2 regions of the Legionella busanensis genome follow, and region 2 is predicted to be linked to the other one. Evidence: riboswitches for the same ligand, from Rfam matches in the RefSeq annotation. Region 2 holds a riboswitch; the other holds the start of a gene.

Region 1 (3,427 bases), 390 kb from region 2:
CCGATCTTAATCTGCAGTTTCTTCCATCGGCGGGTAATTTTATTATCTTTGATTGTGGTCAAAATAGTTTACCTATTTATGAGCAATTACTTGCAGAAGGAATTATAGTTAGGCCACTGCATAATTATAATCTCCCTAATCATTTAAGAGTAAGTGTAGGTTTACCTGAACAAAATACACATTTTCTTAAAAATTTAGCAATTATTCTTAGAAAGTGAGGAATACCTTATGAACAGCGAATTAAAACAAAAACACTGCCAATCCTGTGAAGGAATTGGAGAAGCTCTAAATAGTCAACAAATAAGTAATTTAATGCCTCAACTTAATAGTAAATGGCAAGTTTCAACTGATAATAAAAAAATAACTTGTTCTCTTAAGTTTCATAATTTTTATGAAACCATGGCGTTTGTTAATGCCTTAGCCTGGATAGCTAATACTGAAAACCACCATCCGGATTTAGAAGTTGGTTATAACTATTGTCATGTTAATTTTATGACTCATGCGCTAAAGGGCCTTACAATGAATGATTTTATTTGCGCTGCTAAAGTTGATGCCTTATTGGCAGAATAATAATTACTAATGCATTGAGCTCTACCTAATTTTACCTACCTACGTGCCTCGATTTATTCGCTATACCTAGAATCTAACGCTGCCTATGGATCCCGCGGACAAGCCGCGGAACGTAGGTATAGGGTAAATCTAGAGATAGAGGAATAGCTCACATAGGTAGAAAGCAGCCTACATAGATAAAAGAATAGCCTTGTTACTGTTTTTAAAGCCAAGGAGGTTAACTTTTCTAACCTCCGCCTACGTTCCGCGACTTGTTCGCGGAATCTAGGCGATTAAGTTTGATCGGTAACCGGCCTTACGATCAACACATCGCATTCAGCGCCGTGCAAAATTGCATTGGCTGTTGAGCCTAATAGTAATGCAAGCCCATGTTTACCATGGCTACCAGTTACAATAAGGTCAATATTTTTTTCTTTAGCCACCCGCAAAATTTCATTTTTGGTTGAGCCATATTCAATCATACAATGTGCCTCATCGACACCTAACATTCTAGCGAGTGAAGCTAATTCTTTTTCAGCTTGCTCACGAATAGAAACCTCTACTTCTGCAAAGCCTGCAAAACCTGGATAAGCATAAGCTGGAATAGGCTCAACCACATGAACTAATAGTAGCTCAGCATTATTTTCATCAGCAATTTTCTTCGCTTTTTGAGCAGCTTTAATACCCACTTCGTCAAAATCAGTGGCAAACATTACTCTTTTATACATCCTAATCTCCCTTAAATTCCTATAATATAAGCCTATCAGAAATTAATGAAATTTTCATTTAACTATTTGCTTTTATTGCCTAATTTTTGTTACATTTCTGCTTAAGGGGTGCCTCTTAATAAACCTACCTAGTTTTAGGTAATTTATTTATAGGCTGAGACTATACCCATTGAACCTGTTCGGGTCATGCCGTCGTAGGGATTTAGTTATGTTTTTAGATATTTTTGGTGCCATTACTTCATTTTTAGCAACCTTTTATTTTATTCGCTTACATAGTTCTGCATGGTTAATCAGCTTAGTAGCTATAAGCTTAAATAGTTGGCTTTATTGGCAGAAAGGAATTTACGCTGATATGGTGTTAGAATTATTTTATTTTATTACCACTTGTTATGGTTGGTTTTATTGGCGTCATACAAATAAAAATAGCTATCAATCAATTCTTACCTTAAACTTGAATCAATGGCTTTTACTTTTAATCGCTATTAGCGCCCTCTTTTTAACTATCTATTTTGCATTAATTTACTTTACAAATTCAGATATAGCGACACTTGATGCTCTTACAACGTCACTAAGTTTAGTAGGTCAGTGGCTCATGTGTTATAAGTTTATAGCGACTTGGTTAATTTGGTTTTTTACTGATGCAATTTATGCTTATTTATATTGGCAAAAACAAATTCCTTTTCATGCTTTGTTAATGACACTTTATACCTTCATGGCACTTTATGGTTATTATAGCTGGCTTAAGATATTACAACATACTCGTACAAAACATGGTTTAAAACGTATGAAACAAGCCATGAAAACCGTTCCAAAAAGTAGTGCTATGAAAGAGAAGTCGAAGGTAGTTTTCTCACCCAAGGTTTAAGTTTTAAAAGTTTGGGATTTAAATGATTTAATGCCATTTTTGCTTGTTTAACTTGACTATATTGACCTAAAGTGACAATAAACCAGTCTTTTCCATTTAGCTTAACATGGTTAATTTGAGCATCCGAAATCATGTGCTTTAATAAAAAATGCTTTAATTTTTCTTTATCAGGTCCAGCGCCTAATTGGATTGTAAAATATGAATTTTCAGGCATCGTGTTAGGAGCTAATTTTGTTTCAAAAAAATTATTTATTGGCTGTAAGTTAGATTTCAAAAAGGATAATTCAGATTCCTCTATAAGAACAGCTTGCGCTATTTTACTCACTTCTTCATTAATAAAATGCAAATGATTAACATAGGCTGATGAAACTTCTTCATTGATAAAAAATTGTTCTAAAGCCTGGTCTATTGATTTTTTAGTTGAAATAGTAACTTGATTATTTTGCACTAATGGCTCTTGTATAATATTTTGATTCTCTGCAACTAAAATAGGTTTAAAAGAATTAGAAAATTGTGAGGCTGAAGTTTCATACGTCTTAAATTTAATCTTTCCTACATAGGCAATAAGTAACGCTAAGAAAAATAAACCACCCATGAAATTAATAGACTTTAATAAAGGTAACTGATTTGTTTTATTTAATTTAAAAAAAGCATCTAAATGGGCGTTTATCTGAGCAATTTGGCCGCTGGTTAAATTATAAAATTCATTTAGACACTTATCAGTTAAATTTTTACTTATCCCTCTAGATACAGGCAATTTTTTTAATAGATATTTTCTCGTTTCTTTTTTACTTAAAGGTCCTAGTTCAATTGTGTGGATTAAATCTTTATAAGAATCACTATGTAATGAATTAAGCAGTGGATTTAGTGAAAAATCTGTTGCCAAGCAAATATGAAAAAAATTATGTTGATATTTTCTTACTTCTTCTAACAAACTTTTTAAAAAATCTTCCTTTAGGCAGTGAGCATTGTCAATAATAATTAAAATATGCTTTTTAATCGTATTAACTTCTTTAACTAATTCGCTTAATTGCGGTTTAATACATTTAGGCTGCTTACAAAATTTTTCTAACTCAGTTAAAATTTGTGCCTCAGCTAAAGGTGTTTTTGCGTCAATAAGATTTACATTTATTTCTAGGTCTAAATTTTCTTGTAATAAATGCACAAATGATGTTTTACCACCGCCTCGCTCAGCCATGACAACAATTATCAAATCATTAAATAAAACTAGGTGATTAATAAAATTAATCTTAGCTAACCAATTATGAGGTTTATATAAAAAAGT
Region 2 (3,427 bases):
AATTCTTTTTTAGAAATTTTTTTAAGAGAGTCAGGTTGTATCACTTTCACCTATATAACAAGACAGTATTTCTAATGCTAATTTTTCCAAGCTTATGAATATTTTATCCTAATGGAGGTTCCTGAACTTAAGACAGTTTTTGAATTAAGTTCATTGCAAAAACTGGACTTAAGCCTAAAATTTTTACAAGTTATGTTTAGGCGAGAAGAATTTTATCTAAATTTAAGAGAAAGTTTAGGCTTTTTATGAGGAGGGTCATCCTCTAAAATAGTTGGCCTAAAAAATGTAGAAGCAGCCGCTTTTAAGGTATTAATTTGATTAGGTACTATCTTTGTTTTAAATGCGACAGTTTCCTTAAGAGATGCTTCTAGTACGTATTTATCTATGTAATTAATAATATCATCTGTCTGAAAAATGCCCTTCCTTTTAAGAGCAGGCTGAATCTCACGAAACCAGATGCGTATAGCAGGACTATGCAACCATTTACCCGCTAAATTCTCACTAATATTATAAAATTGCATTAATTGTGCAGTTTTAATAGCAGTTCGTGTATATAATTTTTCTAAGCAATAGTACGCTTTATCATAAGCTAGGCCATAAGTTCCCATTAATTGTTTAATAATGGATGATTTATCTTTTACTTCGTTAATATCATACACATGTTCAGCATACATGAGGCCATCCTTTTTGATAGCCTTTACCAGGTTTTTTATAAGTTTTTCATCTTGAATAAAAGATAGAGTATGTAGTGCTAGGGATTCATTTAGAAATCGATGACTACAATAGCCTTTATCATCCATGTCATTTAAACCAACTAAGTGATTACCCAACAGATCTGGTAATTCTTTAGCTTCATAATATTTCGCTAATAAAGTCATATGCCCGCCTTGAGCTGCACGCAGAAGAGTTGACTCTAAAATCTTATTTTTTGCAGTTAGAGTCTCTAGGTAACTAGAAGGTTTAACTAAATTTAAATTAACTGCTAATAATTGCTCCACCTGGGTGCTGTCACCAACCCATACTTTAGCGTTAAGTTGTTTTAAAGGATCAAGATTGATTTTAGCTAGTTGATTGAACGTTTTTCTTCGTCTTTCAGGCGTTAGTATTTTAAAATGTTCTAAGTTAATATTAATTTGAAATTGTTTTTTTAATTTTTCTGCAGCTTCAATTTGAGAATTTTCAATTAATGCTTGTAGAACATATTCCGGACCTGCGCCAAATTGATTAATAAGTTTGAGTGCTTCGTCAGTATGGCCATCTGATACTAATTTTGCAGCAACAGTAGAAAAATTCTCATTGTTTTGTTTTTCATCAATACATGCTCCTTGATTTAATAATAATGCTAATGCTTGATCATCATTATTTAAGGCACATTCATACATTTGGTTAAAGAAAGACATTTTAAAACATCCCATAAAGCAAAGTGCTAGAGATTATCGTTTCCTTAATTTTTTATAAAGAGATTTTATTGACACGATGTAAAAAATTTAAGCCTATTCTTGTCCTTTCTTTTTTCATCTAAATAAAATTGACATAGTCATAGAGTTGATTTAGGATTTTGAGCTTAAATCACCAGGGGTGCTTTGAATTTGCAAAGCTGAGAAATACCCTTATAACCTGCACTGGATAATGCCTGCGGAGGGAGAGTGAGTTTTGTTAGATTAGGCTTCTTATCTAGTCATTCATTGCTCTTTTTTCTCCAAAGTTAGGAGAATACAATGAATATAGCTGCTCTTGATCTTTGCTTAGTCACGCAAATAAATAATCAATCTATAGATGCCTATCTTCAATTTGTTGAATTAGCTGTAAAAGGTGGTGTTACCTTAGTTCAATTGAGAGATAAGGTTAATCCTTTATCTAAGATACGTCCCTTAGCACTTGCATTAAAATCCTTACTAACTAGATTACACATTCCATTTATTATTAATGATCATGTTACGCTCGCCTTAGAAATTGATGCAGACGGGGTGCATATAGGTCAGTCTGATATGCCGCCTCTAGAAGCTCGTCGTTTACTTGGGCCAACTAAAATAATTGGCTATTCTGTTGAATCTTACGCTGAACTTACACGCGCCAACCAATTAAACTGCATAGACTACATTGCTGCTAGTGCAGTATTTCCTAGTCAAACTAAAACTGATTGTAAAACCATTTGGAATTTAGATGGCTTAAAACAACTTGTAACACTTTCTAAACATCCTGTTTTAGCAATTGGAGGAATAAATGTTCACAACGTCATGCAAGTTATCAGGCATGGTGCCTGTGGTGTTGCTGTTGTTAGTGCACTTCATGAGCAGGCAAATCCGTTCTTTGTTGCAAAAGAATTAATTCGCAATATTTCCAAGGGGAAATTTAATGCAGTATGAAGCAGTCCATATGATGGTAAAACGTATTAAAGAAAGAAGACCTCTGATTTTAAATATTACCAATCAAGTTACAATGGAATTTGTTGCTAATGGATTATTAAGTTTAGGGGCTTCCCCTATAATGACTTTGGCGATGGCTGAAATGGCCGCTTTGATTCATTTAGCAGACGTAGTCATCATTAATATCGGTACCCTCAATGATGAGTTTGTTGCTTTATGTGATAAAGCTTGTTTTGTCGCTAATGAATTAGGTAAACCTATTATTCTTGATCCAGTTGGCGCTGGGGCAAGTTTATATCGTACAGAAACATGTTTACATTTATTAAAGCATTATCAGTTTTCTATCATACGTGGTAATGCCAGTGAAATTGGTGCGCTGTGTAATTTTAATCAGATAACTAAAGGGGTTGATACAAGTATTACTACAGCAGAGATTATAGAGGCAGCAAAATATCTTTCAGTAGATAAGCAGACAGTCATTGTTATTAGCGGTCAAACTGATGCCGTGATGCAAGGTGATCAAGTTACCTTATTGCATAGAGGTTCTGACATAATGCCTTTAATTACAGGGTCCGGTTGTTTGTTAACAGCTGTCATAGGCGCATTCCAAGCAGCACATGATAACCCTTATCTTGCTGCTTGTGCAGCTGTCATGTTTTATGGAGTTTGTGGTGAGCTTGCTGCTCCTGTGGCAGAAGGCCCAGGTTCTTTTAAAGTTAATTTTCTAGATGCCCTAGCAAAGTTTCCAAAGCGAGGTGATTATCATGAATAATAATCTTGCTTGTGTTTTAAGCATTGCAGGAACAGACTCTTCTGGCGGCGCTGGAATTCATGCTGATATTAAAGCGATTTCAGCTACTGGAGGCTACGCTGCAACCGTAATTACCGCCTTAGTTGCGCAAAATACCCAGGGTGTGCAATTCATTCAGCCTGTTGCTGCAGATTTTGTTCAAAAGCAACTGATATCTGTCTTAAGTGACTTATCTATTCAAGCTATTAAAATCGGTATGTTATACGATGAATATATTATTGATATTGTTTATCAAACGTTACAAAAAGTT

What was found. A riboswitch is a leader RNA that binds a small molecule or an ion and turns the genes downstream of it on or off. The one in region 2 is predicted to bind thiamine pyrophosphate.
Positions count from the first base shown of each region.
Region 1: it holds a riboswitch for thiamine pyrophosphate, as region 2 does, so the genes downstream of both, pnuC (nicotinamide riboside transporter PnuC) here and thiE (thiamine phosphate synthase) in region 2, are expected to answer to the same signal.

Region 1 covers NZ_UGOD01000001.1:882,639-886,065, reverse strand. Annotated here, with positions in the region: gene hisC (histidinol-phosphate transaminase) at 1-218, shown strand, start outside; gene DYH30_RS04050 (4a-hydroxytetrahydrobiopterin dehydratase) at 229-570, shown strand; gene DYH30_RS04045 (universal stress protein) at 843-1,277, opposite strand; TPP riboswitch at 1,372-1,496, shown strand; gene pnuC (nicotinamide riboside transporter PnuC) at 1,486-2,142, shown strand; gene DYH30_RS04035 (AAA family ATPase) at 2,099-3,427, opposite strand, start outside.
Region 2 covers NZ_UGOD01000001.1:1,272,079-1,275,505, forward strand. Annotated here, with positions in the region: gene DYH30_RS05770 (hypothetical protein) at 213-1,400, opposite strand; TPP riboswitch at 1,565-1,662, shown strand; gene thiE (thiamine phosphate synthase) at 1,719-2,366, shown strand; gene thiM (hydroxyethylthiazole kinase) at 2,356-3,138, shown strand; gene thiD (bifunctional hydroxymethylpyrimidine kinase/phosphomethylpyrimidine kinase) at 3,131-3,427, shown strand, end outside.